3 regions of the Kitasatospora sp. NEAU-69 genome follow, and region 1 is predicted to be linked to each of the others. Evidence: riboswitches for the same ligand, from Rfam matches in the RefSeq annotation. Region 1 holds a riboswitch; each other region holds the start of a gene.

What was found. A riboswitch is a leader RNA that binds a small molecule or an ion and turns the genes downstream of it on or off. The one in region 1 is predicted to bind cyclic di-AMP.
Region 2: another riboswitch for cyclic di-AMP. It lies ahead of AC060L_RS22410 (transglycosylase family protein); the one in region 1 lies ahead of AC060L_RS05555 (glycoside hydrolase family 16 protein).
Region 3: another riboswitch for cyclic di-AMP. It lies ahead of AC060L_RS33790 (transglycosylase family protein); the one in region 1 lies ahead of AC060L_RS05555 (glycoside hydrolase family 16 protein).

Annotation. Positions count from the first base shown of each region.
Region 1 is NZ_JBWXUE010000003.1:289,568-293,762, reverse strand. Features, by position in the region: gene AC060L_RS05570 (class I SAM-dependent methyltransferase) at 1-177, shown strand, start outside; gene AC060L_RS05565 (helix-turn-helix transcriptional regulator) at 376-1,209, shown strand; gene AC060L_RS05560 (guanyl-specific ribonuclease) at 1,306-1,698, opposite strand; cyclic di-AMP (ydaO/yuaA leader) riboswitch at 1,971-2,147, shown strand; gene AC060L_RS05555 (glycoside hydrolase family 16 protein) at 2,151-3,398, shown strand; gene AC060L_RS05550 (hypothetical protein) at 3,437-3,913, opposite strand; gene AC060L_RS05545 (IclR family transcriptional regulator) at 3,949-4,195, opposite strand, start outside.
Region 2 is NZ_JBWXUE010000019.1:146,506-150,700, reverse strand. Features, by position in the region: gene AC060L_RS22425 (DUF2254 domain-containing protein) at 1-571, shown strand, start outside; gene AC060L_RS22420 (hypothetical protein) at 584-1,171, opposite strand; gene AC060L_RS22415 (PPOX class F420-dependent oxidoreductase) at 1,366-1,791, opposite strand; cyclic di-AMP (ydaO/yuaA leader) riboswitch at 2,166-2,337, shown strand; gene AC060L_RS22410 (transglycosylase family protein) at 2,342-3,721, shown strand; gene AC060L_RS22405 (YchJ family protein) at 3,805-4,195, shown strand, end outside.
Region 3 is NZ_JBWXUE010000045.1:44,687-48,881, reverse strand. Features, by position in the region: gene AC060L_RS33795 (sirohydrochlorin chelatase family protein) at 1-494, shown strand, start outside; cyclic di-AMP (ydaO/yuaA leader) riboswitch at 1,126-1,294, shown strand; gene AC060L_RS33790 (transglycosylase family protein) at 1,302-2,489, shown strand; gene AC060L_RS33785 (hypothetical protein) at 2,646-2,846, shown strand; gene AC060L_RS33780 (LacI family DNA-binding transcriptional regulator) at 3,198-4,195, opposite strand, start outside.

The sequences.
Region 1 (4,195 bases):
GTCTCCGCCAGCGTCGCGATCTGCCTGCCCTCCGCGCTGGCCCAGCACGGCCCGATGGCGATGGGTAACCACGCCGGTGAGGACGCCATGCGCCACCTCGCCGACGACGCCGGGCTGCACCACTGGCGGCTGGCGGCCGAGAGCCCGGTCAACCGGGTCTACGCGGCGAGCCGCTGAAGGGCGACGAGCCGCTGAACGGCGGCCGCCTCCGCAGCCCGCAGCCCGCAGCCCGCAGTCCGCAGTCCGCAGTCCGTAGCCCGCAGTCCAGAGTCCACCTGTCACCGCAGTCCGCCTCGCTTGGGCCGGGCGGCCGCCGGAGCCGGGTTTGTCGGGGCCCGGCTTGACCCGGCCCCCTGGACGGAGCACGCTCCAAGAGTGGCTCCGTCCGGGGAGGCCGGGTTGCGGCGTGTCTGCGCCGTGATCGACCTGCTGCTCGATGCCGTCGACGAGGAGACGCTCCTCCCGGCGCTGCTGCCGCTGCTGCTCCGCGCGGTGCCGGGGGACTCGCTCACCTGGTCCACCCGGACCACGCTCGCACGCTTCCCGAGGCACACGCCGGTGAACCTGTACAGCCCGGAGGCGGAGGCCGGCTTCTACCGGTACGCGCCCGAGGACCCGTTCTTCCGGCACACCGACATCACCGGGCCCGGCGTCCCGCTGCGCCGCTCCGACCTGCAGAGCCTCACCGACTACCACCGGCTCGGCACGTACAACGCGGTGCTGCGCGCGGTGGACGCGCAGTACCAGCTGGGGATGGCCTTCCCGGCCGGCTGGTCGGGCACCCGGCGGCGCACCGTCGCGCTGATCGTGAACCGCTCCGCCGGCGACTTCGCGGACGCCGACCTGGAGGCGGCCACGCTGCTGCGGGCCCGGCTGGGCCACGCGCTGGACCGGCTGGCGCCGCCGGTGCGGGTGCCCGCGGAGCTGTCCGCCCGGCTGTCCGCCCAACTGCCCGCCGAGCTGGCCGCACGGTTGACCGCGCGCGAGGCCGCGGTGCTCGACCTGCTCGCCGGCGGGCTGACCGACCGTCAGATCGGGCGGCGGCTGGCGGTCTCGCCGCGCACCGTGGACAAGCACCTGGAGCACGCCTACGCCAAGCTCCGGGTGCACAGCCGGGTGGAGGCGGCGGTGGTCTGGCAGGCGGCAGGCCGACTGCCCCCGGTCGGCGTGCGTCCGGGGGCAGTCGGTGGGTCTCGCCGGCCGCTCTGAGAGCGGACCGGCATCGTCGATCGGACCGCGATCGGACCGCGATCAGGCCGCGATCAGGCCGCGATCAGGCCGCGATCAGGCCAGGTCAGGCCCGTTTCAGCAGCTGAAGTCGACCAGGTAGAACGTGGAGTAGTGGTCGGACGTGTAGTAGTCCGAGCCGTCCTGGCCGGTGATGATCCGGCGGGTGCCACGGGTCCGGGCGCCCGGCGTGACGACCGTGTACTCCTGGTAGTAGCCGTCCGGCTCGCTGGGCAGCACGCCCTCGCGGTTCTGGAAGGTCTCGCCGTCCTGGGAGTACGGGAACGGGCCGCCCTGGGCGATCAGGTTGAGCGTGTCGTCCGCCTGGCTCGGCAGCGTGCTCTGGCAGACGTTGCCGCTGACGTCGGCGTGCGCGTCGGTGGCGGTGAGCGCGATCGGGGCCAGCGAGATCAGGCCGACGGTGAGAACGGACGCGGTACGCGACTTCAACGCGCGTAGAAGAGTGTGCATGGCAAGCAGTCTGAGGCCGCATCAGGGCGGCTGAGAAGGTGCCACGGGGGTACTCGGCGAGTCTTCATGTCCATGTAACTGTCACGTGGTCTGAGTGTTTGCTGTGCGCTGACTGGGAGCATGCCGGACGTCCGCCGTGAGCCGTTACGGGTGAATTGGTGTGAGTCGTCTGACATTGTGATTGATCTTCTGATCTGCCTAACCTGCAGGTCGCTCGCCCCCCCACGGCGAGCCCGACCGCCGGGGCGCCGAGTCCTGCCCGCCCGTCGTCCGGAACCAGAGCACCGCACCGGGCAGGAGCGGGGGACCCACGGTAGTGCTGCGACCCCGCTGACGCGTCTGCCCGTCACGCGCGGTCACGGCTTGGGGTGAAGCCGTGCCTTCCCGGCGGCCGGGCCACTTGCGGCCCGAACCCGACAGCTCACCTCGCAGGCGTCGCAAGAGGACCGCTCATGATCTCTTCCGCCACCCCCGTCCGCCTCGGCGTCGTCGCCGGCGCCCTCGCGCTGGTCGCCGTCCCGATCGTCGGCCAGGTGCCCGCCTGGGCCCGCACCTCCGCGCCCACGACGCCCAGCGTCACCCAGGACCGGCTGACGCCCGGCACCGCGACCACCGGAGCGGCCACCACCGCCGCACTGACCGTGCACTCCGGCTCCTGCTTCACCGTGAGGTCGCTGGGTGTCGGCGTGCGCGACGCGGCCGGCGACAACCTGGACTTCCCCGGCTCGCGGAGCAACGTGCAGCTCTGCCCGGGCGGGGTGTCGCTGACCACCGGCGCGCGGACCTTCGCGACCGGGTCGTACAGCATGTTCGGCTACTACCAGGACCAGGCGGGTACCTGGCACAACCTGCCGGCCCACACGCTGACCGTCGCCCCGGCGCAGACGCAGACGCAGACGCCGACCCCGGCGCCCGCCCCGACGCCGACCTCGACGCCCACCGTCACCCCGGCCCCCGCGCCGGCCCCGACGCCGAGCACCAGCCCGTCCACGTCCCCCGCCGCCCCCGCAGCGCCGGTCGCCGGCAAGTCGCTGACCTGGTCGGACGAGTTCAACGGCCCGCTGAACAGCGCCCGCTGGAACACCAGCAGCAGCACCGCGTACCAGTACGGCAACCACAACCCGAACGACAACAAGCTGGACTGGCTCGACCCGTCCGACGTCTCGGTCGCGAACGGTGTCGCCACCTTCACCGCCCAGCCGAGCAGCCACACCCTGGAGAACGGCAAGCAGGCCTGGACCACCGGGTTCCTGACCACCGAGGGCACCAGCGAGGGCTTCAAGGTCAAGACCGGCGACTACGCCGAGACCCGGGTGCAGCTGCCGGGCACGGCCGGTGCCTGGCCGGCGCTGTGGACCTGGTCGAACGGCAACGGCGAGATCGACTCGTTCGAGTACCACCCGGACAACCCGAACCTGCTGGAGCTGACCAACCACGTCAACCCCGCGCAGAAGTACTACACCGACGCGAACGCGGTGAAGCCCGGCCAGTGGGTGACCATCGGCACGTACTACGGCGCCAACTCGGTGGACTACTACGTCAACGGCGTCAAGGTCTTCTCCGACAACACCGGCGTGGGCGCCAACTGGTCGGCGTACCTGATCCTCAACCTGTCGATCAGCGCCGGCGAGTACCACCCGGCCCCGACCGGCACCGCCCCGATCAGCTTCGCCGCGGACTACGTGCGCGTCTACCGCTGACAGCTACCGGCGACGATCGCCTGAGGATCATCTGACGATCAGGTCCCGGAGACCCGAATCACGAATGGCGCGCTGTGGTTCGCCGGATTCGGGTCTCCGGTGCTTTCCACGCTCACCCGCCCGCCCGCCAGCGTCCCGCGCGCGGTGGCGGCGATCCGCACCGGCACCGTCGCGGTCGCCGAGCGCTGCGCCCGCAGGCCCGCCGGGAACGGGCAGCGGACCACCGAGGCGGTCGCGTTCGCCGTGCAGCCGGCCGGGAAGTACGGCCCCACCGCCGTCGCACCGACTGGCAGCCGGACCACGACGGTGAACGCGCCGGCGGTCGCCGACCCCTCGTTCGCGACGAACCCGTGCACCGTGGTGCTGCCGCCGGGCGGCGCCGGGGCGGGGTCCATCGGCACCACGGCGAGGTCGGCCTGAGCGACCGCCGGGGCGGCCGCCGGGTCAGCCGCCGCGCCGAGCAGGGCGGCGGTCAGCACGGGCGTGAGCAGCAGCGGGACGAGCAGTGGTCGCATGCCGTCACTTTACGTACGAGGCCGGTCACCCGGCATCAGGGCGCCAGGACCGCGCCCAGCCGTTCGGCGATCTGGCGCATCACCGGCACCAGCGCCGCGCCGCCGCTCTGCTCCTCCAGCGCCCGGATCCGCGCCTCGGGGCCGGAGACCGAGAGCGCGGTCGGCGTCGGCGCGCCGGGGACGGCGACCGCGATGCAGCGCACGCCGATCTCCTGCTCCTGGTCGTCCACCACGTAGCCGGCCTCGCGCGCGGCGGCCAGCTGGCTGAGCAGCGCGTCCGGG
Region 2 (4,195 bases), on a different contig from region 1:
GGTCTGGCCGGCCTCCGCGGCGCCCGCGCTGACCGGCCGGCTGGCCCGGCTGCAGGTCACCGGCCCGTACCGGACGCTCACCCAGGACGTCTCCTTCGGCGTCGACCAGCTGGTGGAGATCGCCATCCGGGCGCTCTCCCCCGCCGTCAACGACACCTTCACGGCGCTGACGTGCATCGACTGGCTGAGCGACTGCCTGTGCCGGATCACGCACGGCTGGCACCCGCGCCGGGTGCACCGCGACCGGGCCGGCCGGATCCGGGTGATCGCCGCGCAGCCCGCCTACGACCGGCTGGTGCAGCGGGCTTTCGAGAAGATCCGGCAGTCCTCGGCCGGCATGCCGGCCGTGATGATCCGCCAACTGGAGTCGCTCTGCCGGGTCCTGGAACAGACCGAGCACCCGGGGCGCCGCCAGGTGCTGCTGGACCAGGGGGCGATGATCTGGCGCGGCTGCGAGGAGTCGGTCTCGGAGCCGGCCGACCGGCGGGACGTCCAGGCGCGGTACGCCGCGCTGCTGGACCTCGGTGAGTCGCTCGACACGTCACTCGCCGAGTCGCTCGACGGGCCGTGACGCCGCGCCCGTTCAGGCCGTGCTGTACCAGTCCCAGTCGAGCCCCAGATCCGGCACCTGGCCCTCGCGCGAGGCGATGGTGATCAGCGGGCGGTCCTTCCACACCTGCGGATCGTTCTCGCGCCGGCAGAGCAGCACCCGGGCGTGGTCGGTGTTCGAGACCAGGACCAGCACCGCCTCCTTGCGCAGCGCCTCGAACACCGCCGGGTCCGGATCGGCGAGCGCCGCACGCAGCCGGGCCCGGTCGTCGAGGCGCAACCGGCCGCGGTCGCCGTAACCGAGCGGGCGGGTCTCGGCGGTGGCTCTGGCCTCGCCCCGGGAGAGCGTCATCATCGCCAGCAGGGTCGGGATCCGGCCCGGGTCGGTGACCCCCTCGCCCTGCGCGGCCCGGTAGACGGCGAGGCCGACCAGGGCGCGAACGGCGTCCAGATCGGCCCCGGCGACCCGGGGATCGTGGGAGGCGGACCAGAGCGTCAGCCCGAGCGCCCAGTGCATGGAGACGTCCAACGCGGCGGCGTTTCCCATCAGCGCGGCGTCGACCTCCCACCACCAGCGCGGATCGCCCTGCGACGCCTCGACCTCCGGTTCCAGTTCGTGCACAGCACACCTCACTCCTGGTGTGCGCACCGCGGTTCCTGTCGTGAGCTGTCGTGGTGCGCAACCCCTATCGTGCTGCGCCGCGCCGTGCGGTGTCCGGCAATCCGGCAAACCCACGATTGCGGGCTGCCGGAAGGGCGTTGACCGGTTTCTCAGGTCAGGCTCAGGACGAGCGCGGCATCAGGCTCGGCTCCGCCTCAGCCGGTCTGACCGTAGAGGCGCTCGACGTGCAGCTTCACGAGCAGCCGGCGGTCACGGACCATCACCGAGCGGAACTCGTCCCAGTTTGGGTGCTCGCCGCGGGCCGCGCGGTAGTGGTCGACGAGCTCCTCGACGGCCGCGTCGTCCGGCGCGGCGGCGACCGCCGTGAGTTCGACGGTGCCCTCGGCCACCGCCCAGGTCCAGAAGTCCTCACTCGTCACGTGCAGGCTCGCGCGCGGGTCGCGGGCGAGGTTCCTGGCCTTCGCGCGGTCGGCGGTGGTGGAGACCCGGATCAGGTCGCGCGCCGGGTCGTAGTGGTAGTTCACGTTGGACAGCTGCGGCCGTCCGTCGTGCTTCAGGGTGGCCAGCACCCCGGCGTTGCGGGCAGCGATGAGATCACGGATCGCGGCGTCGTCCGCCATGGTCCCCTCCAGGTCATGGATGGATCTGTCTGGTCTGTCACCGAACTGCTGTGCGCCTTGAACTGCTGCGCGCCTTGCTCTGTTCCCCCGCTCTGTCGCCACAGTAGCGGGCGGGGCGGGGATCGGCGGGCGGGATCGGGCCGGACGGAACGCGTCTCCCGTGGCCGGTGGCAACCATGCCGACCGGAGGCGGCGGCCGGGACTGGAGACGCCTCCCGCGATCGGAGGTGTCTGCACGGAGGACCGCTGCGCTGCCGTGATTCGCATGTGATGTCGGCGATGCGGGGTTGTTATCAGTGTGATGATCCGTCTAGTCTCCGTGCAGCTCGCTTGTAGCGGGCGCCCGAGCGCGGTACGCCGAATCCTGCCCACCGCGTCTTACGGGACCTCGACCACGACCTCGGGGCAGGAGCGGGGGACCCAGGTTCAGTGCCGACTCCCCTCGGCTAGGGGTGAAGCCGCCCAGCGGAGCGATCCGCGACGGCGGCCGGGCCACCTCCCGGTCCGAACCCGACAGCTCACCTCGAAGGCGTGCGGAGAGGTACGTTCCATGGTCTTTTCCGGTTCCGGCCGCCACCGTCGCCCGTCCCAGGCCGACCGCGCCGTCGCCGCCGCGGGCGTGGCGAGCGTCGGCCTCGCCCTGCCGCTGCTGACCGCCGCGAGCGCACACGCCGCCACGCCCACCACCTGGGACGCGGTCGCGCAGTGCGAGACCGGGGGCAACTGGAGCGCCAACGCGGGCGACGGGTTCTACGGCGGCCTGCGGATCACCCAGCGCACCTGGGACGCGAACGGCGGCGACCAGTACGCCTCCGACGCCGACCACGCGAGCCGGGGCCAGCAGATCACGGTCGCCGAGCGGATCCTGGCCGCCGAGGGGCCGAATGCCTGGGGCAGCTGCGCGACGACGGCGGGGCTGGGCCAGACCGGACCGACGACGCCGTCCCCCGCACCGAGCACTCCCACGCCGGGTACGTCCGCGCCGAGCACCCCCGCGCAGACCCCGCCGACTCAGAGCACTCCGACTCAGAGCGCCCCGACCCAGGGTGCTCCCACCCAGAGCGTCCCGACCCAGAGCAGTGCGGCCCCGAGCGCTCCCACCCAGAGCACGGCCGCGCCGAGCACTCCCACCCAGACGCTGACGAACCAGCCGCAGCAGCCCCAGAGCCAGCCGACGACGCCGCCGGCCACCGCGCCCGGCATCACCACGCCGGCTCAGCCGGCCGCCCCGGCCACGACGCCCACCCAGGCGACCACCCCGGCGGCCCCGGGCCTCCAGCCCCCCAGCGCCGCCACCACCACGCCGGCCAACACCACCACGCCGGGTACCCCCGGCACCCCCTCCGCCGGGCCGAGCACCCCCACCGCCGCACCGACGACGCCCCCGGCCACCACCACGCCGGGTACCCCCGGCACCCCCTCCGCCGGGCCGAGCACCCCCACCGCCGCACCGACGACGCCCCCGGCCACCACCACACCGGCCACGCCCAGCACCACCACGCCGGCGGCGCCCACGACCACCCCCGGCACGAGCGCCGTCCCCACCGCGCCGTCCGCCCCGGCCCCGACGCCCAGCGCGCCGACCACCTCACCGGTCCTCTCGCCGAGCATCATGCTCAACGCGTTCAGCGTGTTCGGTCCGGCGACTACCCCCGCGCCCGCCCCGGCGGTGCCGAGCTACCCGGACGCACCCGTCCCCGCGCCGACCACCGCACCGACCGCACCCGCGGCACCGGCACCGGCACCCGCGACCCCAGCGCCCGCGGCCGGTACGCCCGGCGCCTACACCGTCCAGTCCGGCGACAACCTGTACGACATCGCCAGCGCCCACCACGTCGGCAGCTGGCAGCAGCTGTACCAGGACAACCTCGGCACCGTCGGCCAGAACCCCGACCTGATCCTCCCCGGCCAGCAGCTGCACCTCTCCTGACACCGGGCCACACGCGTCGAGGTCGGTCCTTGCCAGGGCCGGCCTCGACGCCAGCGCATCGGACGATCCGTCACAATGGCCCCATGTCCCGACGCACCAACCGCTCGCCCCGGCCCCGCCCCACCACTTCAGGCTCCGGCCCCGGCCTCGTGCCGACCGCCGCCTGCCCGTGCGGCCTGCCCGCGAACTACGGCGACTGCTGCGGCCGGCTGCACCGCGGCGAGGCTCAGGCAGCGACGCCCGAGCAGCTGATGCGCTCGCGGTTCAGCGCCTTCGCCGTCCAGGACGCGCCCTACCTGCTGCGCAGCTGGCACCCGGACACCCGCCCGCCTGCCATCGACTTCTCGCCCGAGCTGCGCTGGGTGCGCCTGGAGATCCTCGGCAGCACCGACGGCGGCCCGTTCCACACCGAGGGCACGGTCGAGTTCCGCGCGCACTACCGCGAGCACGGCGAGCCCGGCGCGTTGCACGAGA
Region 3 (4,195 bases), on a different contig from region 1:
TCCACGTGCGGCTCTCCGAGGCCGGTCTGGCCCGCGCCGACCGCGCCCGGCTGTTCGCCATCACGACGGCGGCCGACGGCGTGGTGCTGACCACCGCCGGTGGCGAGGAGGCCGCCGCCGCGGCCGGGATCACCGGCGTGCTGCTCGCGGCCCGCCTGGCCGTCCCCGTGGTCCCGGCCGCGCTGGACGTGCCCGGTTCGGTCGCCGCCGCCGTCGAGCACCTGCGGGCCACCGGCTCGCAGCGGCCGGCGCTCGCCCCGCTGGTGATCGGCCCCGAGGTGGACCCGGCCCTGCTGGCCGCCGCGGCCGAGGAGACCGGCTGCCCCTCGGCGGACCCGGTCGGCAGCTACTCGACCATAGGGCAGCTGATCGCCTCCGCGTACCTCGTCGCACTGGGCGAGCTGGGCCTGCCGACCGCCGAGCAGATCGAGGCCGAGGCGGTGGCCGCCGCCGAGGCCGCTGAAGCGGCCGCAGCAGCCGAGATGGCCGAGTAACACCGCCTCAGGCGCTCCGCAGCAGCAACCGGGGAGGCTCCCCACCCGCAGTCGGGTGGGGAGCCTTTCCGTGTTTGTGCGTTTGTGCGTTTGTGCTTTGCCGGTTCGCGCTTTGTGCGCTTGTGCATTTCGCGGCCGCACATTCGCTGCTTGTGCTCTTGTGCATCCACGCTTGTGCGTTTGTGCGGCAAACCCGCGAACGGGTCGTCAGAAATGCCAAACCAGAGTGAAACGGACATTCGCCCCATCGTCTTGGCACTTCGGACGGACCGTCGGATCCCGGGTCCCGACCCTTTGGTCGGTCGAATTCATGGACACTCCCCCATCCTCGCGAGCCATGATCGAATTCACTGATCCCGGATGGGGCATCAGGTTTCGCCGGGTCTGACGGGAGGCCAACTCCGGTCGGCGAGGGCTTACTTACCAGGTAAAGATCGTCAACGAAGGGTCCTTGCAGCCGAAGGCCTGTCAGATGATCTCCGCTATTGATCTTGACAATGGCGAAAAGGCCATGTGATGGCCGTCACAGGCATTTGCGAATTCAACTTATCTCTGTCTAACGTGCTCCCCGTTCGTGGTCACACGGACCAAGAGCAACCGGACGCCGAATCCTGCCACCGGTCGCGCTTGCACCGCACAGACGCATCACGGCAGGAGCGGGGGAACCACAGGTAAGCGCTGCGGGCGTCGGTCCTCGGACCGGCACGACGCCTGCGGCTAGGGGTGAAGCCGTGCTCAGCACGGCCGGGCAACTCCAGCCCGAATCCGACAGCTCACCTCGTAGGCGTAGGAGAGGAACGCGTCTTCATGCTGCCCACTACCGGCACGACCCGTCCGTCCCGCAACGCGCGCCGCCTGATCGCGGCCACCGGCCTGGTCGGCCTGGGCCTCAGCCTGCCGTGCATCACCGCCACCACGGCGTCCGCCGCGACGGTCTCCACCTGGGACAAGGTCGCCCAGTGCGAGAGCAGCGGCGACTGGAGCATCAACACCGGCAACGGCTACTACGGCGGCCTGCAGTTCTCCGCGAGCACCTGGGCCGCGTACGGCGGCACCCAGTACGCCGCGCAGGCCAACCAGGCCACCAAGGACCAGCAGATCGCGGTCGCCGAGAAGGTCCTCGCGGACCAGGGCCCCGGCGCCTGGCCCGTCTGCGGCCCGCAGGCCGGCCTGACCCAGGGCGGTGCCGCTCCGGCGATCAACCCGGGCGCCGCGGCGACCAGCACCCCGGCTCCGAGCACGCCGGCTCCGAGCACGCCGGCCGCGAGCGCCCCCGCGCAGGGCAACTCGGCGCAGGGCAGTGGCTCCGGCCACAGCTGGAACGGCCAGGGCGGCTGGGGCAACTGGAACCACGGCTCGCAGGGCAACCAGGACTACACCGTCAAGGCGGGTGACTGGCTGTCCACCATCGCCAGCAGCCACCACGTGGACGGCGGCTGGCAGAAGCTGTACGACCTCAACAAGGCGCAGCTGACCCACGGTCCGGACTCCATCTACCCCGGCCAGCGCCTGCACCTCGGCACCTCGGGCCAGCAGGGCGGCGGCAACGCGCCTGCGGCCGCTGCCACCACCGCCACCACCACGACGAGCGCCCCGGCCGCCACCGCGGCTCCGGCCGCCGCTGTCGCGCCGAGCGGCGCGATGGCCACCGCGGTCGCGTTCGCCGAGTCCAAGGTCGGCCAGGCGTACGTCTACGGCGGCACCGGCAACGGCGGCTGGGACTGCTCCGGCCTGACCCAGGCCGCGATGGCCGCGGCGGGCATCTCCATCCCGCGCGTCGCCGCCGACCAGGCCGCCGCCGCCACCCCGGTGTCGATGAACAGCCTGCAGCCGGGCGACCTGCTGTTCTGGTCGAACGACGGCAGCACGGCGGGCGTTTACCACGTCGCGATCTACGTGGGCAACGGCAGCTTCGTCGAGGCCGCCAACCCGAGCGCGGGCGTGAAGTACGAGACCATCGCGAACTACGCCCCGAGCTTCGCCGGCCGGGTCTGATCGTCGGTCGGTCGTAGCGCTCGGCGCTTGGCACTTGGCACTTGGCACTTGCGCGACTGTGGGCCTGTGGGCCGCTTCCCTTTGGGGGAGCGGCCCACGGGCGTTCCCGGTGTGCGGCATGCTGGGGGTCCGCCACCGATCAGGAGGGGACCCCGCATGGCCAAGGTGACCGTCACGCTGGATGCCAATCTCGCCATCGACGCGATGCTGCTCAGCGGCACCAAGAACCCGCAGGACGCGGTCGAGCTGATCGTCCGCGACTACCTGGCCCGCGGTCAGCGGACCGAAGCGCGCACGGGCGAGGCCCACACCGCACTCGACCGCCCCCACACGGACCGCCCGGCAGCCGAGGGCTGAGGGCTGAGGGCTGAGGGCTGAGGGCCGGACAGCCCTGGGCCGGGCCCGGCCCAGGCTTGCCCGGCTGAGCGCGAGCCCCGATGGGCAACCCGATGGGCAACCCGATGGGCAACCCGATGGGCAACCCGATGGGCAACCCGATGGGCATGCCTGAGCCCCGGCCACCAGAGGTGGCCGGGGCTCAGGCATGCCCATCGGGTGCAGGGCGAGCGTTACGGGGTGGGGATGGAGAGGGGATTGCCAGCGCTCGCGCGGTGTCAGCGGTGGGGCCGGGATCGCGTGGCCGGCGCAGCGCCACCACGCTGGCGCGGTGTCAGCGTGGTGGGCGGGGATGGCGCTGCCGGCGGGGGTTCAGCGGTGGGGGCGGGCTCCGGTGGAGCCGCGCATGACCAGTTCCGGTTGGAACATGAACTCCGCCCGCTGGGCCGCGCCGCCGCCGACCTCCTCCAGGAGGGCGTCCACGGCGGCGGTGGCCATGGCCTCGACGGGCTGGCGGATCGTGGTGAGCGGCGGCTCGGTGAAGGCGATCAGCGGGGAGTCGTCGAAGCCGACCACCGAGATGTCCCCGGGCACGGTCAGCCCGCGCTGGCGCACCGCGCGGATCGCGCCGAGTGCCATCATGTCGCTGCCGCAGACGATCGCCGTGCAGCCGCGGTCCAGCAGCGCGCCGGCCGCCGAGTGGCCGCCCTCGACGCTGAACAGCGTGTGGTGCACCAGCTGCTCGGCCTCCTCGGCCGTCTTGCCGAGCACCGCCTGCAGCGCCGCGGTGAAGCCCTCGATCTTGCGCAGCACCGGCACGTACCGGCGCTGGCCGACGGCCAGGCCGATCTGCTCGTGGCCGAGCTCGGCCAGGTGCTGCACGGCCATCCACATCGCCGCCCGGTCGTCGGGCGAGATGAACGGCGCGGCGATCCGCTCGCTGTAGCCGTTGATCAGCACGAACGGCACCTGGCGTCCGGTCAGCTTGGCGTACCGGTCGTGGTCGGCGGTGGAGTCGGCGTGCAGGCCGGAGACGAAGACGATGCCCGCCACCCCCCGCTCGACCAGCATCTCGACCAGTTCGTCCTCGGTCGACCCGCCCGGCGTCTGGGTGCAGAGCACCGGCGTGTAGCCGTGCCGGCTGAGCACCTGCTCGATCACCTGGGCCAGCGCGGGGAAGATCGGGTTGCTCAGCTCCGGCGTGATCAGCCCGATCAGGCCGGCGCTGCGCTGACGCAACCTGGTCGGCCGCTCGTACCCGAGCACGTCGAGCGCGGCCAGCACCGTCTGGCGGGTCGTCGCGGAGACACCCGCCTTGCCGTTGAGGACGCGGCTGACGGTGGCCTCGCTGACCCCCGCCTGCGCCGCGA